DNA from 3 places in the Allobrachymonas sp. genome. Region 3 is predicted to be linked to each of the others. Evidence: predicted binding sites of a transcription regulator. Region 3 holds the regulator's gene; each other region holds the start of a gene.
The links. Region 3 encodes FNR, which switches genes on or off when oxygen is low (the NO sensors DNR and NnrR bind a similar motif). Its sites were predicted from a motif close to TTGATNNNNATCAA; they were not measured.
Positions count from the first base shown of each region.

Region 1: ACE3P9_RS05990 (bacteriohemerythrin) is a predicted target of FNR. The motif match lies at 5,286-5,299, and genes of this name have one in related genera.
Region 2: ubiM (5-demethoxyubiquinol-8 5-hydroxylase UbiM) is a predicted target of FNR. The motif match lies at 4,386-4,399, and genes of this name have one in related genera.

Region 1 is NZ_JAYRLV010000005.1:81,124-90,641, forward strand. Features, by position in the region: gene ACE3P9_RS05970 (DUF294 nucleotidyltransferase-like domain-containing protein) at 1-519, shown strand, start outside; gene ACE3P9_RS05975 (3'-5' exonuclease) at 540-1,196, shown strand; gene ACE3P9_RS05980 (glutamine--tRNA ligase/YqeY domain fusion protein) at 1,323-3,182, shown strand; gene ACE3P9_RS05985 (3'-5' exonuclease) at 3,336-5,201, shown strand; gene ACE3P9_RS05990 (bacteriohemerythrin) at 5,426-5,887, shown strand; gene ACE3P9_RS05995 (replication-associated recombination protein A) at 5,983-7,299, opposite strand; gene lolA (outer membrane lipoprotein chaperone LolA) at 7,443-8,093, opposite strand; gene ACE3P9_RS06005 (DNA translocase FtsK) at 8,537-9,518, opposite strand, start outside.
Region 2 is NZ_JAYRLV010000008.1:32,334-41,851, forward strand. Features, by position in the region: gene ACE3P9_RS07705 (ABC-F family ATP-binding cassette domain-containing protein) at 1-1,251, shown strand, start outside; gene ACE3P9_RS07710 (GlsB/YeaQ/YmgE family stress response membrane protein) at 1,337-1,585, shown strand; gene ACE3P9_RS07715 (hypothetical protein) at 1,673-2,230, shown strand; gene ACE3P9_RS07720 (branched-chain amino acid ABC transporter substrate-binding protein) at 2,535-3,716, opposite strand; gene ubiM (5-demethoxyubiquinol-8 5-hydroxylase UbiM) at 4,435-5,652, shown strand; gene rpoD (RNA polymerase sigma factor RpoD) at 6,050-8,602, shown strand; gene ACE3P9_RS07735 (FKBP-type peptidyl-prolyl cis-trans isomerase) at 8,727-9,092, shown strand; gene grpE (nucleotide exchange factor GrpE) at 9,388-9,518, shown strand, end outside.
Region 3 is NZ_JAYRLV010000004.1:99,051-108,568, forward strand. Features, by position in the region: gene ccoP (cytochrome-c oxidase, cbb3-type subunit III) at 1-423, shown strand, start outside; gene ccoG (cytochrome c oxidase accessory protein CcoG) at 569-2,032, shown strand; gene ACE3P9_RS05290 (nitrogen fixation protein FixH) at 2,098-2,385, shown strand; gene fnr (fumarate/nitrate reduction transcriptional regulator Fnr) at 2,522-3,259, opposite strand; gene hemN (oxygen-independent coproporphyrinogen III oxidase) at 3,593-4,990, shown strand; gene ACE3P9_RS05305 (sulfite exporter TauE/SafE family protein) at 5,001-5,699, shown strand; gene ACE3P9_RS05310 (sulfite exporter TauE/SafE family protein) at 5,799-6,629, opposite strand; gene ACE3P9_RS05315 (cell division protein ZapA) at 6,962-7,372, opposite strand; gene ACE3P9_RS05320 (cell division protein ZapB) at 7,359-7,703, opposite strand; cobalamin riboswitch at 7,949-8,207, shown strand; gene ACE3P9_RS05325 (cobyrinate a,c-diamide synthase) at 8,320-9,518, shown strand, end outside.

The DNA of each region.
Region 1 (9,518 bases), on a different contig from region 3:
CCTGTCTGCGGCGACGAGCGCCTGCTCGACCAGGTCCGCGAACGGCTCAGGGAGGTCGCCACCGACAACGATGCCACCCTCAGCCGCTTCGCATCGGCCATCGACGCCTTCGGCACCAGCAGCCACTGGCTCGGGCGGCTCTTCGGCCTGGGCGAAGACACCGACGAGGCACTGCACATCAAGAAGCACGGCATCTTTCCCATCGTCCACGGCGTGCGCAGCCTCGCGCTAGCCGAGCACATCGAATCCACCGGCACCGTGGAGCGCATCCGTGCCCTGGTGCAGCTCGGCGTGCTCAAGCCTTCCTGGGGCGACAGCCTCATCCACAGCCTGCATTTCTTCATGGGACTGCGCCTCAAGGCAGCGCTCGCCGAAATGGAAACGGGCCGCCCCGTCAGCGGCACCGTGGTGGCCAGCCAGCTCAGCAGCCTCGACCGCAGCCTGCTCAAGGACAGCCTCGGCATCGTCAAGCGCTTCAAGGCCATGCTGCACCAGCGCTTCCGCCTCGACGCCATGTAAGAAGACAGCCCCCCATGCCCATGGCCCTGCCCTCCCCCCCTCTCCACGCCCTGTGGCAGCGCACGCGCCAGCGCTGGGCACGGCGCCAGCTCAGCGATCCCGCCTACGCGTTCCTGTTCGATCCGCCGCCCCCGGACGAATACGTCGCCCTCGACTGCGAAACGACCGGCCTCAACACCCGCACCGACGACATCATCTCCATCGGTGCCGTGCGCATCCGGGGCCGCCGCATCCTCACGAGCGAACGGCTCGAACTGCTGGTGCAGCCACAGTGCCAGGTTCCGGCCGAAAGCATCCGCGTCCACCGCCTGCGCACCATGGATGTGGCCCATGGCCTCCCGGTGCAGGAGGCCATGCACCGGCTGCTGCACTTCATCGGCAGCCGGCCTCTGGTGGGGTACTACCTCGAATTCGATGTGGCCATGCTCAACCGTGCCGTGCGCCCCCTCATCGGCATCCGACTTCCGCAGCCACAGATCGAAGTCTCCCGGCTGTATTACGACTACCGCTTCCGCCAGCTTCCACCCTACCAGCAGCACGACAACGCCGACATCGACCTGCGTTTCGACACCCTCATGGCCGACCTCGACCTGCCCGTGCGCGAAGCGCACGATGCGCTCAACGATGCCGTCATGGCCGCCATGGCCTTCATCCGGCTGCGCGAGCTGCAAGGCTGACCAGGATGCCTATCTCTCGCCCACCGGTCCCGCCCTGCACGGGCACTGTCTGATCCACGCTGCCGGTCACTCCCCGTTCGCACGCCCTGTGCCCGAGACGGCGGCAACAGGTTCTAAAATCCGTGCATGAACACCCACCATACGCCCACCCAACCCAGCCATGCTGCCAGCGAAGCAGCCGAAGAACCGACCCGCGCCAGCAACTTCCTGCGCCAGATCATCGAAAACGACCTGAGCCAGGGCACCTACGCCAGCCGCAAATGGTCCGGCACACCGGGAGACGCCGCCCACCAGGCCCATGGGGAGCCCGATCCCGCCCGCATCCGCACCCGTTTCCCCCCCGAGCCCAACGGCTACCTCCACATCGGCCATGCCAAGAGCATCTGCCTGAACTTCGGCCTGGCCCATGAGTACCAGGGCATCTGCCACCTGCGCTTCGACGACACCAACCCCGAGAAGGAAAGCGTCGAGTATGTCCACAGCATCACGGACGCCGTGCAGTGGCTCGTCGGCCCAGCCTGGATCCATGACGACGTGGGCGGGCACGACGTGCATCTCTACTACGCCAGCCATTACTTCGACGCCATGCACCGCGCCGCGCTCTACCTCATCGAGCACGGACTGGCCTACGTCGACGAACAGAGCCCCGAGGACATGCGGCGCAACCGTGGAGACTTCACCCACCCCGGCGTGGACAGCCCCTTCCGCGCGCGCACCCCGGCCGAGAACCTGGCCCGCTTCGAGGACATGCGCCTCGGCAAGCTGGCCGACGGCGCCGCCGTGCTGCGCGCCAGAATCGACATGGCGCACCCCAACATCAACATGCGGGATCCGGCCATCTACCGCATCCGCCGCGCGCACCACCACAACACCGGCGACACCTGGTGCATCTACCCGATGTACACCTTCGCCCACCCCATCGAGGACGCCCTCGAAAACATCACCCACAGCATCTGCACCCTGGAATTCGAGGACCAGCGCCCGTTCTACGACTGGCTCATGACCACCCTCAGTGCCGGCGGCATCGTCAACGCCCCGCCCCCCCACCAGTACGAATTTGCCCGGCTCAACCTCACCTACGTCATCACCAGCAAGCGCAAGCTCAAGCAGCTCGTCGACGACAGCCACGTCGAAGGCTGGGACGATCCCCGCATGCCCACCATCGTCGGCCTGCGCCGCCGCGGCTACACCCCCGAGGCCCTGCGTCTGTTCTGCGACCGCATCGGCGTCTCCAAGGCCGACAGCTGGATCGACTACAGCGTGCTCGAAGGTGCCCTGCGCGACACCCTCGACCCTGTGGCCCCCCGTGCCATGGCCGTGCTCGACCCCATCCGTCTCACCCTGACCAACTGGGACGAACTCATGGGCGCCGGCACGCTCGACACCTGCCACGCCCCCGTGCACCCCCACCACCCCGAAATGGGCCAACGCACCATGCACATGGGTTCGCACCTGTGGATCGAGCGCGAAGACTTCATGGAAATCCCCGAAAAGGGCTACCGCCGGCTCTATCCACCCCACACCAACGCCGCCGGCCAGCCGGTTGACGGCAACAAGGTGCGCCTCAAGTACGGACACATCATCGAGTGCACCGGCTTCGAGAAGGACGCCTCGGGCCGCGTCACCGAGGTCTTTGCCCAGCTCCTGCCCGACACCAAGAGCGGCACCCCGGGAGCCGACCGCATCAAGGTCAAGGGCGTCATCGGCTGGGTCGGCGCCGAAGACGGCGTCCAGGCCGAAGTGCGCCTGTACGACCGGCTCTTCACCGAATCACAGCCTGACGCGGGCGGCAAGGACTTTCTGGCAGCCCTCAACCCGGACAGCCTGCGCACGGTCACGGCCTGGGTCGAGCCCTCCGTGTCCGGTACGGGCAGCCACTTCCAGTTCGAGCGGCTCGGCTATTTCGCCACCGACCGCGTCCTGTCCCGCGACGGCGAGCTGGTGCTCAACCGCATCACGGGACTCAAGGACACCTGGGGCAAGTAAGGTCGCGCTCTTCCCCCCACCACGCACCGCCCGCCACACGGGCACATGGCAATCCGTGCCTCCGTGCGGCGGTGGCGTCCCTCTCCCCGGCACACCACCGGGGAGCACACAGCCCCTCTGACGCCCTTTCCTGCACCGCAGACTGACTGCTTCATGGCTCTCTTTCCCCAGATCTTCGGACGCATCGAGCGCCACTGCAGCAACACCGGCGAGCGCAAGGTGCTGCAGCAGCTGAAGCGCTGCCTGTCGGACGACTACATCGTCTGGCACAACATCCCCATCGGAGACCGGCAGCGCGAGCCCGACTTCGTCATCCTCAATCCCCGCCGGGGAGTGCTGGTGCTGGAAGTGAAGGACTGGAAATTCTCCACCCTGCTGGAGCTCGACCGCGACAAGATCACCCTGCAGACGGAACACGGCCCCACCACCTGCGACCACCCCGACCGGCAGGCCATGCGCTATGCCCGTGAAATCCATGCCGTGCTGGAGCGTGACCCCCAGCTGCAGCAGCAGGGCCCCCTCCACCGCGGGCGCTGCATCGTGCCCTACGGCTGGGGCGTCGCACTCAGCGGCATACGCAGCCGCGACGCCGGCGCAGTGACCGACTTTGCCGAGATCTTTTCCCCCCACAAAACCCTGCTGGCCGATGATCTGGCGGAATCCGTGCACCCCGACCAGTTCGAGGAACGCCTGTGGGCCATGTTCGTGGTCGCTTTTCCCGTCACGCTGACGCTGCCGCAGCAGGACCGGGTGCGCTGGCACCTGTTCCCCGACCTGCGCATCACCATGGGCACCCCCAGCAGCTCGGAAAGCGGCAGCGGCATGCTGACCATTCCCGACCTGATCCAGGTCATGGACCTGCAGCAGGAAACCACCGCCCGCACCTTGGGCACCGGCCACCGCATCATCCACGGCCCTGCAGGATCGGGCAAAACCATGGTGCTCATTTTTCGGGCCCAGCAGCTCGCGGCCCAGGCTGCCCCGGGCAGTCCTCCCATTCTGGTCACGTGCTACAACCGCCCACTTGCCGACCGGCTGCGCCAGATGCTCGCCGAGCGCGGCGTCTCTCCCCAGCGGGTCCAGGTCCAGACCTTCCACCAGTGGTGTAGCGAGATGGTGCGCAGCTACCAGCTGCCGGTTCCCCGCGGACTTTCCACGTCGGAGAGTCTCGATGAGCAGGTTCGCGTCGTGGAGCGTCATCTGGCCAGCGGCATGGTGCCGCAGGGCCAGTACAGCGCCCTGCTGATCGACGAAGCACATGACTTCGATGCCACCTGGCTGCGCATGGCAGCCCAGCTCGTGACCCCCGCGACCAAGTCCCTGCTTATCCTGTATGACGATGCCCAGGCCATCAACCGCAGGGCAGAGCGCCGCAGGTTCAGCTTCGCGAGCGTCGGCATCGAGGCCCAGGGACGCACCAGCATCTTCAAGTTCAACTACCGCAACACCACCGAAATCCTCGCGGTGGCTCTGCACCTTGCGGACAGCCTGCTGACCGAACGCGAGGAAAACGACGACCACGTGGCCCGCATCCATCCCGAAACAGCCGGCAGACGCGGCCCGGTCCCGGTGCTGCTCAAGGCCCGCGACGGCTGGGAAGAAGCCAGGCACGTCGTCGACCGCATCGCCGCGCAGCTGCGTGAAGGCGTTCCTCTCGACGACATCGCCATCCTCTCCACCGGATACCGTCTCAACGCCATGGAGCAGTGCCTCACCCAACGGGGCATCCCCTGGCAACGCCACCGATCGGGCATCAGCCGCATCGACTGGTCGATTCCCAGCGTCAAACTGCTGGGCATGTCCACGAGCAAGGGGCTGGAATTCCCCCACGTCTACGTGGCCCATATCGACGGCCTGCCAGAACGGGCAGACCAGGACACCGACGACGCCCTGCGCATCCTGTACGTGGCCATGACGCGCGCCACCCAGACCCTCACCCTCTCGGCCGCAGCCATCACGCCCCTCGTGCAGCGGGTGGAACAGTCCGTCGCTGCCGTGCGCCAGGAGTTCGGCGGCTGAAGATGCGGCTTCCCCGTCAACCCTCTCGCCTCCTTCCCTGATACGCCTGCCCTGCGCAGCTGACCATTCCCCAACGGCATCTCCTTGACGCACATCAAGGGATGTTTCCCTCTGTACGATCGTCCAATGCAGCCCCCTATAATTTTCCGTCATGTAACGTAACTCATCACCCTCTGAATGCGGAAGGAATGCTCCAGGGGCAAGAGAAATTCAAGGACTTACGCATGGCGCACATTGAATGGACCCCCGAGCTGAACCTGGGCATTGCAGAGATCGATGATCAGCATCGTCGCATCGTCGACTACCTCAACGAGCTCTACCAGGCACAGCTCAGGCAGGACCGCAACATGCTCAAGGAGATCATCGACGACGTCATGGACTACACGCTGTCCCACCTCGGCTTCGAGGAAGTCATGATGCGCGATGCAGGCTACGAATTCTTCAACGCCCACAAGTGGGTGCACGATGCCTTCGTCGACCGCGTCTCCGGTCTGCACAAGCGCTTCGACGAAGGCGAAGATGTCGCAGCCGAGCTCCACGCCCTGCTGGCCCGGTGGCTGGTCAATCACATCCTCAAGCAGGACAAGCACTACGTGGACGTGGTCAAGGCCCACGCCAGCCAGAATGCCCTACACACCCAGTCCAAGCGCATGAACTGGCTCTCCCAGTTCTTCGGAGGAAAATGAACAGCCGCTTGAGCGGTGGAAGCTGCGGCGTGCACTGACCGCAGTGCATCCAGCCAGTTTCTCAGGCCGTGCAGCACACGCAGCGGGCAGTCTCTCTAGTTCTGCGCCTGCCCACCATCGGCTTCCTCATCCCACTTCCGCAGCTGTGCGAGCTTGTCGGCGATCTTGAGCTCAAGCCCTCGGGGCACGGGGCGATACCAGCCCGGTTCCGGCATGTCTTCCGGCAGATAGGTCTCCCCTGCCGCATAGGCATGGGGCTCGTCATGGGCATAGCGGTAGTCATGCCCGTAGCCGAGTTCCTTCATGAGCTTGGTGGGCGCATTGCGAAGATGCACCGGGACTTCCCGGCTGCGGTCCTTGCGGATGAAGGCCCGTGCCTGGTTGTAGGCCATGTACCCCGCATTGCTCTTGGGCGCCACTGCCAGGTACAGCACCGCCTGCGCCAGTGCCAGTTCTCCTTCGGGGCTGCCAAGACGTTCGTAGGTGCTGGCCGCCTCATTGGCGATCTGCATGGCGCGCGGATCGGCCAGTCCTATGTCCTCCCAGGCCATGCGCACGATGCGCCGCGCCAGGTAGCGGGGATCGGCCCCTCCGTCGAGCATGCGGCAGAGCCAGTACAGGGCTGCATCGGGGTGCGATCCACGCACCGACTTGTGCAGGGCGGAAATCTGATCGTAGAACGCATCGCCCCCCTTGTCGAACCGCCTGCTGTTCAGGGTCAGCGCGTTGTCGATGAAAGCCGCATCGATGTGCGTGACCCCCGACGTCTGTGCCGCCGACATGCACTGTTCGAGCAGGTTGAGGAACCGGCGTGCATCCCCATCGGCATACCCGATCAGGGTATCGACCGCCACATTCTCCCATGTGAAAGCTCCCTGCAGCGTTCCACGCGCCCGCTCGAACAGCTGCCGCAGCTCGGCTTCGGACAGGGGCTGCAGCACGTAGACCTGCGCCCTCGACAGCAGGGCCGAATTGACCTCGAAGGAGGGATTCTCGGTAGTGGCACCGATGAACGTCACCAGTCCGCTTTCCACATAGGGCAGCAGGGCATCCTGCTGAGCCTTGTTGAAGCGGTGAATCTCATCCACGAACAGAATGGTGTGCCGCCCCTGGGCAAGATTCTGGCGGGCACGGTCCATGGCTGCCCGGATGTCCTTGACGCCCGAGAACACCGCAGACAAGGCGATGAAATCACAATCGAAGGCGGTGGCGGTCAGCCGTGCGAGCGTCGTCTTGCCGACCCCTGGCGGCCCCCAGAAGATCATGGAATGGGGCTTGCCGGACTGAAACGCGAGCCGCAGGGGCTTGCCGGCATTCAGCAGGTGCGTCTGCCCGACCACGTCGTCCAGCGTGCGGGGCCGGAGCAGTTCCGCAAGCGGCGCATCCGGCTCGTGTGCAAAGAGATCATCCATGCGTCTATTGGACCAGAAAGTGCGTCTCTGACTGCACGCAGGGGATGTCCCTGCTGCACTGCCTTGTCCCTGCCTTTATGCAAGGCAGCAGCATGCCGGCGCCATGACGCCGGCACTGGCGTCTGTCCCCGTGGTTCGCCGTCTCACTGCTTGAGCACATCGGCCCCTTTGGGAGGCACGAAGCTGAACTTCATCCCTGCCGGCACCGTGCTGCTGAACTTGCCAAAGGTCAGATCGGACCGCTGCCCGAACCCGTCGAGAATCACCAGCCGGCGAAGGTCGTTGCCTTCGAATCCGATCATCACTTCCTTGACCTGCCCTTCCTTGCCCTTGGGGGTGGCCTTTACCCAGGTCAGGGAGCCGCTCCCCGTGGCATTTTCCAGCGTGAAGCGGGCCTTGAGCGCATCCAGGCTGGTGGCCGACGCCACCAGTGCGGCCGGGGTGGCGTCAAGCACCTTGCTCTGGCTGCGCTGCGTCACTTGACGCAGCTCGGCGTCATACATCCACAGGTGCCGGCCATCCGCCACAATGGTCTGGACATAGGGCTTGCGATAGTCGAAGCGGAAGCGATTGGGCCGCTGGAAGGCAAAGGTGCCACTGCTCTGCCGCGCCGCACCCGACTTGCCCACGGTGCTCACACTCTGGGTAAAGCTGGCTGCTCCCGCATGCGTGTGCCGGATATAGGCATCGAGGGTGGACAGCCCGTCGGCATGGGCCTGCCCGATCCAGCCCGCCATGCCGAGCAGGGCCACGGCGAGTACCCGCCCGCCCTGCAGGGCGCGGGAACGCGGCATCTGCCCGGCTACGGGAGACAGAGAGGATACGGAACGGGACTCAAATGACATCATGAACAACTCCTTGTGCGTGCGGGTCCAGCCCATGGCAGCAGAAAAGGCTCTGAAGGCACTCGCAAGTCCCTGCCCTCTCCTGCATGCGGCCAGCCGGCATGTCGTAATGATGATTCGGCGCAAGGAGGGCCGCCTCCGCGAGGGTGCCACCCTGCCGAACCCAGGTTGTCCCACAGTGTAGGCGCTTGCCCGAGGTGCGGACGCCCAGGCGCTGGGGAAGATGCTACCAAGCCGCAAAGATGTAACAGGCACTTCCCCCCTCCGTCCAGAGGAAGTTTCCGTGCCTCCGGCTCTGTTACATATTGCCGGAGGTGCGGTTTCTGCCACGGCCCTGCCCGCTCTTTGTGCACCCCAGGGCCTGACCGCACGAAAAGCGGCCGAATCGCCGATCAGTCGTCGCGCGCGGGAACCAGAATGTCGCGCTGGCCATTGGTCGAGAGGCTGCTGACCAGCCCGGCCTTTTCCATGTCTTCGAGGAGACGGGCGGCGCGGTTGTAGCCGATGCGCAGTTCGCGCTGCACCAGGGAAATGCTGGCCTTGCGCTTCTTGAGGACCACTTCGACCGCCTGGTCGTACATGGGGTCCTGCTCGTCGCCGGCCTGGCCCTCTCCGCCCGGACCGTCCTCTCCCTCCACGGTGCCGCCTTCGAGCACTCCCTCGATGTAGTTGGCTTCGCCATGCTCCTTGAGGAAATCCACTACCCGGTGCACCTCCTCGTCGCTCACATAGGCGCCATGCACCCGCTGCGGCACTCCGTGACCTGCCGGCAGATAGAGCATGTCCCCCAGCCCCAGCAGGCTTTCGGCCCCCATCTGGTCCAGGATCGTGCGGCTGTCCACCTTGCTCGACACCTGAAAGGCAATGCGGGTGGGAATGTTAGCCTTGATGAGTCCCGTGATGACGTCCACGCTGGGGCGCTGGGTCGCGAGGATCAGGTGGATGCCCGCCGCCCGAGCCTTCTGCGCGAGGCGGGCGATCAGCTCCTCGATCTTCTTGCCCACCACCATCATCAGATCGGCCAGCTCATCGATGACCACCACGATCTGCGGCAGTCGCTCCAGAGGCTCGGGAGACTCCGGCGTCAGACTGAAGGGATTGGGAATGAGGACCTCACGCGCCCTGGCGTCGTCGATCTTGGCGTTATACCCGGCCAGATTGCGCACGCCGAGCTTGCTCATGAGCCGATAGCGCCGTTCCATCTCACCCACGCACCAGTTGAGGCCATGCGCCGCCTGGCGCATGTCGGTGACCACAGGCGCCAGCAGATGCGGGATCCCCTCATAGACCGACATTTCGAGCATCTTGGGGTCGATCATGAGCATGCGCGCCTCTTCCGGCGTGGCCTTGTACAGGATGCTCAGGATCATGGCG
Region 2 (9,518 bases), on a different contig from region 3:
CGGCTCGCCCCCGTCCTGACGAGTGCCGACTTCACCTTCACCTTCGAGGAGCCCCCGCAGCTTCCCAACCCCATGCTGATCATCCGGCAGGCCGCCTTCGGCTACCGGGGCGCGACACCGGCCACGCCCGCCCCGGCCACCCCGCTGCATGAGCCTGCCGACTTCACCACCAGCGATGCACTGCACCAGCATCAGCTGCAGACCGGCGAAGCCCTGCCGCCCATCGGCCCGCAGGACACCGTCATCCTGCATGACGTCAGCCGCTCCGTGCTGGCCGGACAGCGCCTCGGCATCCTGGGCGCCAACGGGCAGGGCAAATCCACCTTCGTGAAGACCATCGCCCATGTCCTGCCCCTGCTGGCCGGCCACCTCACCGAAGGCAAGGGCTTGCGGCTCGGCTACTTCGCGCAGCAGGAGCTCGACATGCTCATGGCCGACGATACCCCCCTCGGCCACATGGTGCGGCTCGCCAAAGCCCACCCGGACATCGCTGCCACCTGCGGCCGCGAGCAGGAACTGCGCAACTTTCTGGGCAGCTTCCAGTTTGCCGGCGACATGGTGCACCAGGCCGTCGGCACCATGAGCGGTGGAGAAAAGGCACGCCTCGCCCTGGCCATGATCGTATGGCAGCGCCCCAACCTGCTGCTGCTCGACGAACCCACCAACCACCTCGACCTGGTCACCCGCGAGGCCCTGGCCATGGCGCTCAACAGCTTCGACGGCACCGTCATGCTCGTGAGCCATGACCGTGCCCTGCTGCGCGCCGTCTGCGACGACTTCTGGCTCGTCGCACACGGCACGGTGGCGCCCTTCGAGGGCGATCTCGACGACTACCAGCGCCACCTCATCGACATGGCCCGCCAGAAGCGCGAAGCCCTGCAGGCGGCACGTGCCTCGGAGTCACCGGCAGCAGACAGCCCCCCACCGGCAGACAGCCCCGCCGCCTCCCCGGCAGCCAGCGGAGCCGAGCTGCGCCGGCAGCAGGCCGCTCTGCGCCAGCAGTTTCTCGAAAAGAAACGCCCCCTGGCCAAGCGGCAGCAACAGCTCGACGCACGCCTCGAAACGCTGGGTGCCCAAAAAACCACGCTGGAGGCCCGGCTGTGCGAACCCATGCCCCCTGCTCAGATCGCAGACACAGGACGGGAGCTCAAGCAGGTGACCGACGCGCTCGAAGAAGCCGAGCTCGAATGGCTCGATGTCTCCGCCGCACTGGAAGCCCTGGTGCAGGAAGCAGGCGCTCACGCACGATAAGTCACACATTCGTCGGTCTCCCCACGGCATTTGCACCTACCATAACAAAGGTTCATTCATCCCTTCGTTCCCAAGGAGCCTGTCCATGTGGTCCATTCTTTCCACCATCATCGTCGGATTCATCGTCGGCCTCATTGCACGTGCCATCAAGCCGGGCAGCGACTCCATGGGCTGGGTCATGACCACGATTCTGGGCATTGTGGGCGCGGCCCTGGCCAATTTCGTGGGAGCCAGCATCGGCTGGTACAAATCCGGTGAAGTGGCTGGCTGGATCGCCTCTGTCATCGGGGCTGTGGCAGTCCTGGCCATCTATGGCATGATTGCCAAGAAATAAGCCTCGCCGTCCCTGCCTCAGCAGGGATACAGGCATGCTGCAAGGGGGCCTTGACGGGCCCCCTTCTTTGTTCCACAGGTCCTTCCCATGAGATATCTGCCCGCCCTGCTGGCCAGCCTGGGCACCACCTGCTGGCTGATGAGCGCCACGGGCTGCCACTCTGCAGCCGACTCCTCGTCCGATGCCAGTGCGGCCATGTCGGCCGCCTCTGCCGTGGCGGCTGCAGATGCAGACGCCCAGAACAGTTCCTCTGCCCCACTGCCCCCCCTGCCTGCCGCACCGGCATCGGGGCCTTCCGTGGCCTATCGCGGACTTTTCGTGTGGGGCCCCGAGGTCGAAACCTTCACCCCCTGCAACTCGGACCGAACCTACTGGCTCGACGGCCCGGACGAACTGCTCGGCCGCCTCGAAGACCTTGCCATCGACAAGGCCGACAAGGCCGGAGAAGCCTACCAGCCCATCTATGTCGAGCTCCATGCCAGTGACGAAGGCAAGGCCACCGACGGCCAGGCCGTGGATTACGACGGCATTTTCATGCTCCGGAGCATCGATCGTACCCAGTCCAGCCTGCCGGCCGACTGTCGCCCCCTTCCTCCGTCCGTCAGCAAGCCAGCCGCTTCGGCCCCCCACAAAACGCACTCCTGAGCGACGATGGTCCAGGCCCTGCATCCGCAAGGGTGTGGCCTGTACCTCCGCGCCGCCTCATCATGGCCGGCCTGTCCACTGGCTCCACTCTGCCGTGCACGGGCAGACCACTCAGGGATGCGTCTCTCCAGCGCTTGCCGACCTCAGTCTCATCTTCCTGCATGCCCGGCACTCCCAAGGCAAAAAAAGAGCCTGAGTCCGGTCGCTGCCGGGCTCAGGCTCCTCATCAGATCAACAGGCTGCAAGCCCTATGGGCCTGGCGCCATGACATGCCTCGGGCACGCCATGGCCGGCCGACAGGAAATTACAGTTCCTGCTTCTTGTTGTCGGGGTAGTGGAACAGCGTGGTGGCTGCGTCCTTGACTTCACCCTTGTCGTCGAAGGTGATCTTGCCCGTCACGCCTTGATAGTCTTCGGCAGCCAGCTTGGGCAGGTAGACCTTGGGATCGACGGAATCGGCCTTCTTCATGGCGTCGATCAGCAGCATGGTGGCGTCGTAGGTGTACGGGCTGTAGACCTGGAACTGGTTGGGGAACTTGGCGTCATAGCTCTTGCGCCACTCGGCTCCGCCCTTCATCTTGGTGAGCGATGCTCCACCCACGCCGCAGATCACGTTGCCCAGCGGCTTGGCACCACCGGAGAGCTTGACCAGCTCGTTCGTGCAGATGCCGTCGCCACCGAAGAACTTGGCCTTGTCCAGACCCAGCTGGGCCATCTGGCGCAGCATCGGGCCGGCTTGTGCATCCATGCCGCCGTAGAAGACCGCATCGGGAGTCTGGGCCTTCACGGCTGTCAGGATGGCCATGAAGTCGGTCGCCTTGTCGTTAGTGAACTGGGTGCTCACCACTTCCATGCCGTTCTTCTTGGCCGTCTGCGTGAAGATCTCGGCGATGCCCTGGCCATAGGCCGTGCGGTCGTCGATCACAGCCACGCGCTTGAGGCCGAGCTTCTTGGCTTCATCGGCCAGCGCAGCGCCGAGCACGTTGTCGTTGGCGATGATCCGGAAGACATTCTTGTACCCGGGCTTGGTCAGCGCAGGGTTGGTGGCAGCACCGGTGACCATGGGCAGGCCACAGTCGTTGTAGATCTTGGATGCGGGGATCGTGGTGCCGGAGTTCAGGTGACCGACGACGCCTGCCACCTTGGCATCACAGAGCTTCTGTGCCACGGCCGTACCCTGCTTGGGGTCGGCAGCATCGTCTTCGAGCACGGCCACAAAGTGCACCTTCTTGCCCCCGATGGTCACGCCCTGCTTGTTGGCTTCATCGACGGCCATCTGCACGCCGTTGGCGTTGTCCTTGCCATAGTGGGCCTGGCTGCCGGACATGGGCGCCACGGAGGCGATCTTCACGACCAGCTCACCGGGAGCAGCCCCAGCGTCACCGGAAGCAGACGAAGAGGCCGTCTGATCCTTCTTGCCGCAGGAAGCCAGCATGGAAGCCAGCACCATGGTAGCGACCACGCTCATACGCAGTTTGAATTGCATGTTTTACTCTCCATCGATAGACAAAAACGGGCTTTGAAACCCACCGCAAGAAACTATGCGTGCTGTTACAAGCACAAACCGGGCCAATTCTTTCAATTCGCCGTACAGACTTCCAGCCACTCGTCGAAATTGAACATTTCGTGGCATGTCGCAGGCCATCGGCGATGCTTTTGCATGGACATATCCTCGTGCAGAAGCCCGAAACATCCGGCCTCTTTTCCGCCAGTCACACCAGACTGGTGCAACCCTGCAATCCCATCGCCATGCCCGACCCCGACACGCACCATCAAAAGGCAATGATACGGAACGAATGCGCCATTCCCCCCATGACCGGACTCGGTAAAAACCCGCATCCGTCCTACACACCCCTCCCCGCATGGGTCTTCTTGCAATGCCCCCTTGCCTGCCATCCCCCGGCAACCGCTTGACAATGCCGTCACTCCCCCCAGCCCCGTCTGAACCTCCATTCATCTGTCCACCGACCGCGCCGAAGCGATAAGTTGCACCTTTGCATGACCCCCATGACCTCACGTCCGCATAGGTTGCACCTACAGACATCAAGGCCCACCCAGACCGCCCTGCGCCATGGCCACGCCCCTCACGCAACGCCATGCACCATAAATGTGCCACCGCCTCCGGCGGAGTGAGGCCCGATAGGCGGCTGTGCAATTGACCGGCATCAAGCACTCCGCCCGGGCAAGTCGCTAGACTGCCTGCCATGACCCAAGACTTCGACATCCTGATCGTGGGCGCCGGCCCTGCCGGCCTGACCCTGGCCCGAGCCCTTTCCGGACAGGGACTTCACATCGGAGTGCTCGAACAGCAGCCGCAGTCGGCCGTGGCGCATCCTGCCTTCGATGGCCGCGAGATTGCCCTCACCCAACGCTCAGCCCACGCCATGCAGAAATGGGGGCTGTGGCAGCGCATCGAGGAACTGGAACCCACCGCCTTTTCGGCTTTGCGCGATGCCCAGGTGCTCAACGGCAGTCACCCCTTTGCAATGGTCATCGGACACGAGCTGTCCTCGCGCAGCGAACTGGGATGGCTGGTCTCCAACCATCTGATCCGGCAGGCTGCCTGGGACACGGTTCAGCTTGCCATCGAGGCCCACCACGACATCGAGCTCTTCTGTGAATGCCGCATCTCGAGGGTACGCTCGAACGATACCCACGCCGAGGTCACCTGCGAGGATGGGCGCGTCCTCCGTTCCCGTCTTCTGATTGCCGCAGACAGCCGCTTCTCCCAGACGCGCCGTGCCATGGGCATTGCCGCCGACATGCACGACTTCGGGCGAACCATGCTGGTGTGCAATATGACACACGAGCGCGCGCACGAGCACGTCGCCTGGGAATGGTTCGACTACGGTCAGACTCTGGCGCTGCTGCCCATGAACGACGATCCCGTCACCGGCATGCACCGGTCCTCGGTGGTGCTGACGCTGCCCAGCCGCGACATGGATGCTGTGCTCGACATGGAGGACAACGTCTTCAACTCCGACATGACACGCCGCTTTGCGGGCCGGCTGGGTGCCATGACTCTCACAAGCACACGCCATGCCTATCCTCTGGTCGGCGTCTATCCACGCCATCTGGTGGCGCAACGCTTTGCCTGCATCGGCGATGCAGCAGTGGGCATGCATCCAGTCACCGCCCATGGATTCAACTTTGGGTTGCTGGGCATCGAAACCCTGAGCCAGGCCCTGATCCAGGCACATGCCCAGGGACGGGACATCGGCCACCCCGCGCTGCTCGCGCGCTACGAACGCACCCACATGCTGTCCACTCGTCCGCTGTATCTGGCCACACAGGCGATCGTGAAGCTCTATACCTTCGAGCACCCCGTGGCCCGGCTGGTGAGAGACGGCATGCTCCGCCTGGGGCAGCGCATCACCCCGTTCCGCCGCGCCATTGCCGCACAGCTCACCGGCCTGCACTGAGGCGCAGTCCTGGGTGGTTCGCCGCTCATCCGTTACACAACCCCTCCTTCCTCTGCCCCTGCCTGTTTTGTCGGCAGATGGGCCGGGAAGGGTATAATTGTCAGCTTGCAGACAAGCGCGACAGCAGTACCTCCGATCCCGGCCATCCGCGAACACCATCTCCGTTCCGGCCACCTTCGCAAGGGCTGTATCCCAAATGTTCGCCCATCCCACTTGTCTCACCGGCCTGCAGGCCCTGCAGGTCATCGGCATGGACAGCCTGATGTGCCCCTTCCGGCCTCTCCTGTCCGCTCCTCCAATTTTTCTCCATCTGGAAATCGGCGCCCACGCCCCCATGTGGCAAGGCACGTACACGGGCATCTGCCCCGTTCCGAACTGATGTGTGGAAGGGATAGTCATGGCAACCTCCAAAAAAGACAGCACCGCGGATTCATCCGTTTCTTCTCCGTCTGTTGAAGCCAAGGTCAAAAAGACCCGCAAATCTCCCGCCGCTGAGCCAGGAACTCCGGTCGTGAAGACCCGCAGCAGAAAAGCCGCAGGCGACAAGATCGCCGATGCCTCGCCCGAGAGCGTGACGACTCCTCCCGAAGACTCCCCCACCGCTGCCAAGACAGCGCGTGGCAGCAAAACAAAAACCATGTCCTCGACGACCAGCTCCTCCACTCCCGCACCCCGCATCTTCCGCGTCAAGGCTGCCAAGGCCAGCCCGGAAACCGAAGATCAGCCTGCCAAGGCCACCACCGCCCGCAAGTCCCGCACGACCGCAGCCAAGGTAGCCACCGAAACCGAGGCGGCTGCAGCCACACCCGATACCGACACGCCGGCCAAGGCTACCAAGACGCGGACCACCAAGACCGCCGCCAAGGCTCCACGCAAGGCCGCAGCCTCCAAGACCACGGCCAAGAAGGGCCGCAAGGCAGCCTCCGAAGAGGACGAGGACTTTTCCGACCTCGACGCCGACCTGTCCGACGACCATGCGGAAGAGGAAGAGGCTCCCGCTGCCGCGCCGACAGCTGCGGCCGTGCCCGAAAAGGTCAAGCCGCTGCGCATGAAGCTGTCCAAGGCCAAGGAACGCGCTCTCATGAAGGAGTTCGGCCTTGACGAGACCATCCTGTCCGAAGAGGAAGTCTCCACCCGCCGCCAGCGCCTCAAGGAGCTCATCAAGCTCGGCAAGACCCGCGGCTACCTCACCAATGCGGAAATCTCCGACCACCTGCCCGACAAGCTCGTCGACAGCGAAACGCTCGAAGTGGTCGTCTCGATGCTGGGTGACATGGGCGTGGCCGTCTACGAACAGACCCCCGATGCCGAGACCCTGCTGCTCGCCAATACCAGCGGGTCGGCCACGACCGAGGAAGAAGCCGAGGAAGAAGCCGAGGCCGCTCTGTCGAACGTCGACAACGAATTTGGCCGCACCACCGACCCGGTGCGCATGTACATGCGCGAAATGGGCACGGTAGAGCTGCTGACCCGCGAGGGTGAGATCGAGATTGCCAAGCGCATCGAAGGCGGTCTCATGGACATGATGGAGGCCATCTCCGGCTCTCCCGCAACCATCGAGGAAATCCTGGCCATGGCCGAGGAAATCCGCGAGGGCAAGGCCGTCATCTCCACCATCGTCGACGGCTTTGCAGACAACAACGAAGCCGACGACTACGTGGCCGAGGAAGACTTCGACGAATACGACGACGATGACGACGACGGTGGCACCAAGGCGCTCACCAAGAAGATGGAAGAGCTCAAGAACGAGGCCCTGCGTCGCTTCGACCTGCTGCGCAAGCACTTCGACACCATGCGCAAGTCCTTCGACAAGGAAGGCTATGGCACGCCGACCTACATGAAGGCGCAGCAAAAGCTCAGCCAGGAGCTCATGACCATCCGCTTCACGGCCAAGACCATCGAGAAGCTGTGCGACACCGTGCGCGGACAGGTCGAACAGATCCGCCAGAACGAACGCAAGCTGCGCCAGATCATCGTCGACAAGTGCCGCATGCCCCAGGAAACCTTCATTGCCCAGTTTCCGCCCAACCTGCTCAACCTGCAATGGGTCGAGGAGCAGGCCGCAGCCGGCAAGCCGTGGAGCAGCACCATGGCGCGCAACATCCCGCCCATCCAGGAACTGCAGCAGAACCTGATCAACCTCCAGACCCAGGTCTATGTGCCGCTGGAAGAGCTCAAGGCCATCAACAAGCGCATGAACGACGGCGAACGCCGCTCGCGCAATGCCAAGAAGGAAATGATCGAGGCCAACCTGCGTCTCGTGATCTCCATCGCCAAGAAGTACACCAACCGCGGCCTGCAGTTCCTCGACCTGATCCAGGAAGGCAACATCGGCCTCATGAAGGCCGTCGACAAGTTCGAATACCGTCGTGGCTACAAGTTCTCGACCTACGCCACGTGGTGGATTCGCCAGGCCATCACGCGTTCCATCGCCGACCAGGCCCGCACCATCCGCATCCCGGTGCACATGATCGAGACCATCAACAAGATGAACCGCATCTCGCGCCAGCACCTGCAGGAATTCGGCTTCGAGCCGGACGCCTCCATCCTGGCCGAGAAGATGGACATCCCCGAGGACAAGATCCGCAAGATCATGAAGATCGCCAAGGAGCCGATCAGCATGGAAACTCCCATCGGGGACGACGATGATTCGCACCTGGGCGACTTCATCGAGGACAGTGTCAACACCGCTCCGGTGGAAGCCGCCATGCAGGCCGGCCTGCGCGACGTGGTCAAGGACATCCTCGACGGCCTCACCCCCCGCGAAGCCAAGGTGCTGCGCATGCGCTTCGGCATCGAAATGGACAACGACCACACCCTGGAGGAAGTCGGCAAGCAGTTCGACGTGACCCGCGAGCGCATCCGCCAGATCGAGCACAAGGCCCTGCGCAAGCTCAAGCACCCGAGCCGCAGCGACAAGCTGCGCACCTTCCTGGGAGGTGGCGACTGATTCTGCCGGCCGGATCCTGTCCAGCCTGCTCCTTCAGCATCCTCTCTCTATTACCCATCCGCTGTCTCAGCCTGCAGCCCGCAGGCGGAGACAGGCTTGTTCTCCCCTTACCCGCATTCTTCCCATGAGCACATCTTCTTCCGTCACGACGGCCAGCGGCCTGCAGTACATCGACACCGAAATCGGCACCGGCGCCGAAGCCCAGCCTGGCCAGCAGGTCATGGTGCACTACACCGGCTGGCTCTATGACAATGGCGCACAGGGCGCCAAGTTCGACTCCAGCAAGGATCGCGGTCAGCCCTTCGTATTCGGTCTGGGCCAGCGCATGGTGATCGCAGGCTGGGACGAAGGCGTTGCCGGCATGAAGGTCGGTGGCCGTCGCACGCTCATCATTCCCCCCCAGCTCGGCTACGGCGCACGTGGCGCAGGCGGTGTCATTCCTCCCAATGCCACCCTGAAATTCGACGTCGAACTGCTCGATCTGCGCTGATCCGACCCGCGCATTCCTTCGGGATCGCCAGAAACGGCAGGGCACTCCTGCCCCTTCCAGGCACATCCGGCCACTCTGCCGCATGTGCCTTTTCTATGGCTGGAGGACAAAATCCCCCTCAATGGAAGGGTTTTGTCCCATTCCCTCTTGAAAACCCCGGCACGGACTTCAGATACCTGTCAGACATCCATGCATGGCATGGAAGGAGCAGAAGATGCCGATTCAAGCAGAGGTATCTCTTCATCGGTTTTCTGCATCCGCAGCCCGTTTTCATTCACTGATTCTCGGATAGTCCATGAACCCTACTTCATCCGCACCCCAGACCCCCGCAGAAGAGTCCGCCCCGGCTGCTGCCTCCGCCGCGTCTGAACCCACGGCCGCATCCACCGATCTGCAGGCACAGCTCGCAGCTCTGCAGGCCAAGTA
Region 3 (9,518 bases):
AATGACTGGCTGTGGGGCGGCAAGCCCGACACCATCATCCAGACGATCACCAACGGACGTCATGGCCAGATGCCTCCCATGATCGGAGCCATCGGTGGCAAGCCGGATGATGCCAAGGCAGTGGCCAACTACGTGCTGAGCCTGTCCGGTCAGCCGCACGATGCAGCTCTGGCTGCGGTGGGCAAGCCCAAGTTCGCGGCCTGCGCAGCCTGCCACGGTGCAGATGGCAAGGGCAACCAGGCCCTGGGCGCACCCAACCTCACGGACAACGTGTGGCTGATGGGCGTGCCGAGCGAGGAAGGCATCGTCAAGCAGATCACCAACGGCAAGGTCAACATCATGCCGGCCTGGGGCAAGCGCTTCTCGCCCGAGCAGATCCGCCTGCTGGCATCGTATGTCTGGAGCCTTTCCAACAACAAGTGATCTTCTGCGCCCTCGTGGCGCTCCAAGCTGATCTTCTTACCGCCATGAACTTGATGCAAGTCATGGCGGTTTTTCTTTTGTGAAACAATAGACGCTATCATATTCATGCAAGTGAAAGTCTGATTTGTAATAAAAGGTCACGCGTATGTCTCAAGAAACGCCCGAACACGACTCGGGCTCGCATTCCGAGCCCAAAGCGACTCCCAAGAAGGTCATTCCGATCGATGCAGCGCCCGCGACAACGTCGCTGTTCGCTGCGGCCAAGACCATCCATCCCCGCACGGTTTCCGGCATCTTCCAGACCTGGCGCTGGATCTTCGTCGGACTGACGCAGCTGGTGTTCTACGGACTGCCCTGGCTGGAATGGAGTGGCCGACAGGCGATACTCTTCGATCTGGAGGCACGCAAGTTCTATATCTTCGGATTGGTCCTGTATCCGCAGGATTTCATCTACCTCACCGGCATTCTGGTGATTTCGGCCCTGTCGCTGTTCCTCTTCACCGCCGTGGCGGGGCGTCTGTGGTGCGGGTATTCCTGTCCGCAGACCGTCTACACCGAGATCTTCCTCTGGGTGGAAGCCAAGATGGAAGGGGATCGCAGCGCGCGCATCCGCCTCGACAAGAGCCCCTGGAATCTCGAAAAAATCTGGCGGCGCGGCGGCAAGCATGTGATCTGGCTGCTCATCGCCCTGTGGACGGGGTTGACGCTCGTGGGGTATTTTTCGCCCATCCGTGATCTGGTGAGCAACTTTGCACAGTGGCATCTGGGCAACTGGGAGACCTTCTGGATCTTCTTCTATGGCTTTGCCACCTACGGCAACGCTGGCTACATGCGCGAGCAGGTGTGCAAGTACATGTGCCCGTATGCCCGCTTCCAGAGCGCGATGTTCGATGCCGACACGCTGATCGTGACCTACGACGACAAGCGCGGCGAGCCGCGCGGTCCGCGCTCCAAGAAGGTGGATCGTTCCGAAGTGGCGCTGGGCGACTGCATCGACTGCACCATGTGCGTGCAGGTCTGCCCGACTGGCATCGACATTCGCAATGGGCTGCAGTACGAATGCATCGGCTGTGGTGCCTGCGTGGATGCCTGCGATGAGGTCATGGACAAGATGAACTACCCGCACGGGCTCATCAAGTACTCGACAGAAAACGCCATGAAGAATGGCTGGACCAAGAGCGACATCATCCACCGCGTCATGCGGCCCCGGATTCTGGTGTACACCGGCATCCTGATGCTGATCGCCACGGCGCTCGTCGTGAGCCTCTCGATGCGTTCGCCCATGAAGGTCGACATCATTCGCGACCGGGGAGTCATGTCCCGTATCGTGGCTGGCAACAAGATCGAGAACACCTATCTGGTGCGCATCATGAACACGACCGAGAATGCGCAGACCTACAACATCTCTGTCGAGGGAGTGACGGGGGCGGAAGTGGTCGAGGGCTCGACCGTGACCATCGGTCCCGCTCAGGTGGAGCAGAAGGCCGTGAGCGTGCGGGTGCCCTACGGTACGCTGGAACCAGGATCGCATGCGATCAACTTCCAGATCGAGCAGGCTGGCACCGATGTCTCGGTGACCGAAAAGGGCGCTTTCTCTGTACCCAAGTAAGTTCGTGCGATATAGTGAGAGCCCTGCGGTTCGAGGGCTCTCGCCTTCGCAAAGGAGTTGTACGCATGGAAGCAAATACCACACTGCCGGGCCTGTCCAAGGCACATCCCGAGGACGGGCGTCCCTGGTGGAAATACCCCGTGGTCTGGATGGTCGTGGGGGGGCCGCTGTCGGTGGTACTGGCCTGTCTCGTGACCTGGTATTTCATCATGCAGGCCCCCGAGCAGGTTCTGACGCGATCGGAAGACGAGCCCAACACCGATCAGATGGTACGTGCAAAGGGGGTGAACTATGCTCCTGCCGAAAAGGCGCGCAACCATGCAGCCACTGGGGTTCCGGTGGATGACCACTGACGGGGCAGGGGTTTCCCTGTCTGCACCATGACAGCAGCCGGCCTTGAGCCGGCTGTCCTGTTTCTGGAGCAGGGATCTGCCAGGGGATCGGAGTGGCGAGAGTGTGCAGGCGCCGTCTGGTGCAGGGACGTTGCGCTCAGTCTTCTGTGTGCGTGTGCTGGTTGACCAGACGCTGCAGGGCCTCGATGTCGAGAATGCGGACGTGGCGCTGCCTGACCTCGACGATGCCTTCCTCTGCAAAGCGGGAGAACATGCGGCTCACGGTTTCGAGCTTGAGTCCCAGGTAGCTTCCGATCTCCTCGCGCGTCATGCGCAGGATGATCTCGGACTGGGAGAACCCCCGTGCATGCATGCGCTGCACCAGGTTGAGCAGGAAGGCTGCCAGACGTTCCTCGGCCCGCATGCTGCCGAGCAGCAGCATCACGCCATGGTCGCGCACGATTTCGCGGCTCATGATCTTGTGGAGATGGCTCTGCAGGGCCGGGACCTGGCGGGCCAGGGCTTCAAACCGCTCGAATGGCATGACACACACTTCGGCGTCTTCGAGGGCTATGGCATTGCAGGTATGGGCATCCTGCACGATGCCATCAAGGCCGATGATCTCGCCGGCCATCTGGAAGCCAGTGACCTGGTCGCGTCCATCCTGGGTGGTGATGGTCGTCTTGAACACGCCCGTGCGCACGGCAAAGAGGGCAGCAAAGGTTTCTCCGGCATTGAAGAGTGCCTGCCCCCGCTTGATCTTGCGCCGTGTGGCTACCACGTCGTCGATGTACTCCAGCTCGGAGGGCGTCAGTCCCATGGGCATGCACAGTTCACGCAGATTGCAGTTCGAGCAGGCTACCTTGTAGCCTTGGGCCAGCGAATGGGTGGGCATGGTGGAAAAGCGAGGGACAGAAGAAAGAACACTGCCCCGATGGGGATTGGGTTGCACACAGGTGAGAACCATTATCGCATGGGGCAACTTGCCGTTGATGCAAGTCAATGTGGTCCTGCGGGAGGATGGGCACATTAGAGAGATGAAAAGTCCTGCAGCCGAAAGGGGATGTATGTCCCTGAGGCCATGTCCATTTCTGCGGCCTGGAGCGGCAGGAGAAAGGGGCATGCACGCAGCAGAGGCCGGAATCCGCAGGGCATGGCCATGCGCCGTCATGGTCGCATGGGAGAGAACTGCCGGGAGCCGGGTCGACGATCTTACAATGCACGGAACATGAGCAGTCAGGCACTTTCCCACATCACCCCCGAATTGCTGGCACGGTATGACATTGCCGGTCCACGCTACACCTCCTACCCCACGGCCGACCGTTTTGTCGAAGCCTTTGGCGAGAACGACTATGTGGCAGCGCTCGAGCAGCGCAGCAATGGCCGTGCGGGGCAGGTGCTCCCGCTGTCGCTGTACGTGCATGTGCCGTTCTGTGAGTCGCTGTGTTACTACTGCGCCTGCAACAAGATCATCACCAAGCACCATGAGCGGGGTGCCGAGTATCTGCGCTATCTGCAGCGCGAGATCGATCTGCATGTGGGGCGGCTGGGACGCGGACAGACGGTGTCGCAGCTGCACTTTGGAGGCGGCACGCCCACTTTCCTGAACGACGCCGAGCTCACGGAGCTCATGGGCATGATCCGGGGCGCATTCACACTGGTGCCGGGCGGGGAGTATTCGATCGAGGTGGATCCTCGCACGGTCGACGAAACGCGCCTGCGCACGCTGGCTCGGCTCGGTTTCAACCGACTGAGCTTCGGGGTACAGGACTTCGACCCCGAGGTGCAGAAGGCGGTGCACCGCATTCAGCCGGCATCGCAGGTGTTCGCGCTCGTCGAGGCTGCCCGCCAGATCGGGTTTGAATCGGTGAACGTGGATTTGATCTATGGCTTGCCGCAGCAGACGGCAGCATCCTTTGCGCGCACGCTGGAGCAGGTGTGCACGCTGCGGCCCGACCGCATCGCACTCTATGCCTACGCGCATCTGCCGGAGCGCTTCAAGCCCCAGCGGCGCATCGACGCCTATACGCTGCCCAGTGGCGGCGAGAAGATCCAGATGCTGTCGCAGTCGCTGCAGGCCTTCAGCCAGGCGGGCTATGTGTATGTGGGCATGGATCACTTTGCCCTGCCGGATGACGCGCTTGCAGTGTCCAAGCGTCAGGGCAGCCTGCATCGCAATTTCCAGGGCTACAGCACGCAGCCTGACTGCGACCTCATCGGGCTGGGGGTGTCGGCCATCGGGCGCATCGGTTCGACCTACAGCCAGAATGCCAAGACACTGGAGGAGTACTACGACTGTCTGGATCGTGGGCATTTCCCCGTGGTGCGCGGGCTGGCGCTGACGCGCGACGACCTGATCCGCCGCACGGTGATCATGGCCATCATGTGTCAGGGAGAGGTGGAGTACGAAACCATCAATCTCGCATACATGATCGATTTCCGTCAGTATTTCGCCCGCGAGCTGGAAGATCTGAAACGGCTGCAGGGAGAAGGGATGGTCGAGGTGGATGCACAGCGTCTGCAGGTGACGGATCAGGGCTGGTATTTCGTTCGCGGGGTGGCCATGGTGTTCGACAAGTACCTGCAGGCCAATCTGTCGCGCACGCGGTTTTCCAAGATCATCTGACGGCGTGTCGATGCAGCTCTCGCTTGCCGCCACGGCATTTCTGATGGGGCTGGCCGGAGGGCCCCACTGCATTGCCATGTGCGGTGCGGCCTGCGCCGGGATCGGTCATGCGGCTGGGCCGGTTCGTGGACGCCAGACGCTGGCCATGGGCCTGTTCCAGGTGGGAAGGGTGATCGGCTATGGCGCGCTGGGCGCAGTCGCGGCCGCCTCGATGCAGGGGCTGGGATGGATGACCGTGCACAGTGCAGCCCTGCGTCCGTTCTGGAGCATGCTGCACGTGGCAGCCCTGCTGCTGGGGCTGGTTCTGCTGGTGCAGGGCAGACAACCGCTGTGGCTGGATCGCTCCGCACGCAGGGTGTGGGAGCGTCTCAAGCGGCTTCAGCAGCGTCGTGGGCTGGCAGGGCCCGTGCTGATCGGCATGATGTGGGCCCTGCTGCCCTGTGGCTTGCTGTATTCGGCGCTCATGGTGGCAGCCCTGACCGGCGAGGTCTGGCAGGGGGCTGCCGTGATGGTGCTGTTTGTGCTGGGAACCAGCGTGTCGCTGATGGCAGGGCCCTGGCTGCTGCTGCGGGTGCCTCACCTTGGTGGCACGCAGGGCCAGTGGGGCATCCGGCTGGCGGGGCTGGCGCTGGCAGTCACTGCGGGGGTCGCGCTGTGGATGGGGCTCATGCATCAGCAGGCCCCGTGGTGTGCCACTCCGGCACTCTAGTGGCGCAAACCGGATCTTCTGCATCGCGCCAGTCCGAGGCTGCGGGCGCGAGGGCATGGAGCGCCTCGGTGTAGAGCGCCACGTGCTGCGGTTCGGACGTCAGATCTGTATCCCGAGCGTGCGCAGCCCTTCGCGGGTCATGCTGGCCGCGAGCACGATGAGCAGGCAGGCAAAGATGCGCTTGAGGGCCTTGACGGGCAGCGCATGGGCCGTGCGTGCCCCCACCGGAGCCATGAGCACGCTGCAGCTGGCGACGGCCAGCACGGCCGGAATCCAGACATAACCCAGCGAGTAGGGGGGGCGCCCGGCCACCTGCCAGCCACTGACGATGTATCCCACCACGTTGAAGACTGCAATGGGAAAGCCGAGTGCAGCGCTGGTGGCTACTGCGTTGTGGATGGGCACGTTGCACCAGGTCATGAACGGCACGCTGATGAAGCCGCCACCAGCCCCGAGCAGGCCGGAGAGAAAACCGATCATGCCGCCCGCAGCAGCCTGGCCTCCGGGGCCAGGCATCTGGCGGGTGGGCTTTGGCTTGCGGTCGAGCAGCATCTGCAGGGCAGCGACGGTGACCAGCACGCCGAACATGAGGGAGAGCCAGGCGCCCTTGAGCAGCGAGAAGATGCCGATGCTGACGATGAGTGCACCGATCATGATGCCGGGCGCGATGCCCTTGACCAGATCCCAGCGCACCATGCCGCGGCGGTGATGGGCGCGCACGCTCGACATCGAGGTGAAGAAGATGGTGGCCATGGACGTGGCGATGGCCATCTTGACGGCCAGACCCTGCTCCACACCGTGGGCGACGATGATCCAGCTGATGAAGGGCACGAGCACCATGCCGCCGCCGATGCCCAGGAGCCCAGCCATGAAGCCTCCCATGAGGCCGAGACCGGCCAGTTCAACGATGGTGAGGGGTTCGAGAATCATGGCAAGAGGCGGCACACCGCCATGGCGCCGCAGAACGATGGGCGTAAAAAAACACCGCGAGCGGTGTGAGGAATGAGGTGTCTGCACGGGAACCGACCGCATCCTGAACCGAGGGTTCAGGGGGGCGAGGGCAGCACTGGCCATGGGTCCATCTACGCGAGATGGTCACGCTGGCCGGGCAATATACCAAGCCCGAGCTCAAAGAGCATTGGTTCAAGGAACTATAAAGCCGGAACCGGTGCAGACGCCCCCATTGTAGGGCAAGGTTGCGGCCTTGGAGACACGCGGAACATGTAATTTGTGTGCCAGCCATCGCTGGGGGCATGCAGGGGTCAGTCGGTGCCGGAGGAAGAAGGCAGTGCCTCGGCGGCGGGCTCTGTGGGAGGGGCGCCGAGCACGGTCTCCATTTCCCCGAGCAGGTGCTGCAGGCGTGGATGCGTGGCTGGGGCCTCGCTGGTGGGGACGCTATCAGAGAGAGTCGTGGACTCTGTTTCTTCGGCACTGGCTGCTGCGGCCTGTGCGGCTTCCCGGGCGGCGAGCTGTTCACGTTCGAGGAGGTCATAGGCGACGTTGAGCGCGGCCAGCACGGCAATGCGGTCACGGGCCCGAATCTTGCCGGCATCGCGGATGCGGCACATGGCGGTATCGACTTTCTGGACGGCTTCGAGCATCAGGCTCTCGGAGCCATCGGGGCAGCCCAGCATGTAGGCCAGTCCCATGATGTGCACTTCAAGCTGTTTCATCGGGGCGTTCCTTGGCGGACTCGGATGGGGCTGCCGAGTCGGTGGGGGAGGGGAGCGGCGCATCCACCGAGTCGGGGGTTCCCCAGGCCGTCGGCGGGAGGACGGGCGCGTGCATGGGGGAGGCATCCACAGGGATGCGGTCGAGGAGGGAGTCGATGCGCGCGCGTGCAGCTGCCAGCCGGGACTTGAGCGAATCGCGTTCCTGTCCAAGTTCGATGACCTGTTGCTGCAGGAGGTCGTGCGCCTGCTGCAGCGCATGATGGCGCGTGAGCAGCTGCTCGACACGGTCGGCAACCTGATCGAGAAGAGGGGATGTGTGCGGAGATGTCATGGCGGCGAAGAGGCAGCCTGCGCATGCCGCCGCAGGCTGAAGGAGAGGGCCTCTGAATGCCTGTCATTGTAGTCCATGCGCCCTGATCCGCAGGGGAGGGAGCAGGGGCCGTGATGGGCAGGCTAGAATGCCGATTTGCTGGTGCCCACAGGAATCTGGAGAGAAATGCATCTCCCCGGGCCGGCGCTCTGCCCGTAGAAGCATGCGCATCGCGCGCGTGGTGTCTGTCGCAGCAGACGATGTCGGCAGGCATTCCGAGAATCGGTCATGCAGACGGGTTCGTGGGTGAAACGGGAAGCAGGAGGAGAACGCCACCGAAGAGCGGGTGTGCGCGTTGTCCCGGCCTGCGCTGCCCCCGCAACGGTAAAACGGTGCGGATCGCATGCCTTCGGGAGCGCGATCTGCAGCCACGGCCACATGCCACTGGGAGAGCGCCCACTCGCCCGGGAAGGTGCCGTCGGCTCGCCGTCAGCCCGGAGACCGGCCAGCATGGGAGGACACCCAAGCCCCGGCAGGGAGGGTGTTCGTGCGCACGCGCCGGCGGGGTGGCTGGTGGCGTGGGAGGCGGCATGCCCATGTGCGATGGGTGTGGCTGCAGGATGGATATGTGCGAATCATGGCGAAATCCTCTGCGCAGGCGGGCACGGTGGCGTGTCCGGCCCTGCTGGTAGGTGCTGCGGCCTCGGGGCAGGGCAAGACCACGCTCGTGGCGGCGCTGGCACGCTGGTGGACGCGGCGTGGCCTGCGGGTACAGGTGTTCAAGTGCGGCCCTGATTTCATTGATCCGGGCTGGCATGCGCTCGCAAGCGGCCAGCCGGTGTATCAGCTCGATCTGTGGATGGTGGGCGAGGTGGCGTGCCGAAGCATGCTCCGCGAGGCGGCTGCCTGCAATGACCTGATTCTCATCGAGGGCGTCATGGGTCTCTACGATGGCGAGCCGAGCAGTGCGGATCTGGCGGTGCGGCTGGGCCTGCCGGTGCTGGCGGTGATCGATGCCCATGCCATGGCGGGCACGTTCGGGGCCCTGGCACATGGACTGGCGCATTACCGCGAAGGGGTGCGCTGGGCGGGTGTGGTGGCGAACCGGGTGGCAAGCAGTGGCCATGCCGACATGCTGCGCCGAGGGCTCCGGGAGCCACGCGATTGGATGGGCGCGATCATGCGCAACGCCGATTTTTCTCTGCCCGAGCGGCATCTGGGGCTGATGCTGGCTCCCGAGATGGCCGATGCCCTGGCACGGCTCGACCTGGCTGCCGATGCACTCGCGGACATGCCGCTGGTGGCCGATGAGGGGCAGTCTGTGCCGAGTCGCTGGATGACGGAGTTCCCGTCGGCGCTGGAGCCTGCGGAGCCAGAGGCCCTGGAGAGCCCAGTGGGCTTGCGCTGCACAGAAGAGGGCGCATCGCCTCTGGACGCCTGGCTGCACGCGGAGCTGCGCAGCCTGGAGGGCGTGCGCATCGCAGTGGCCCGGGATGCGGCGTTCTGCTTCCTGTACGAGGCCAATGTGCGTACCCTGCAGGCGCTGGGTGCCGAGCTGGTGTTTTTTTCTCCCCTGGAGGATGTGGCGCTGCCGGCGTGCGATGCGCTGTGGCTGCCGGGCGGTTATCCGGAGCTGCATCTGGAGGCGCTGCAGGCCCAGACCGGCATGCGCGAGAGCATTCGATGCCATGTGCAGTCGGGGCGGCCGGTGTGGGCCGAATGTGGCGGCATGATGGCGCTTGCCGAGGGTCTGGTTCCAGCGGGTGCGGAACCGGAAGCTGCCGTGCCACTGTGGGGTGTGCTGCCCGGGACGGTGCGCATGCATGGACGGCTTCA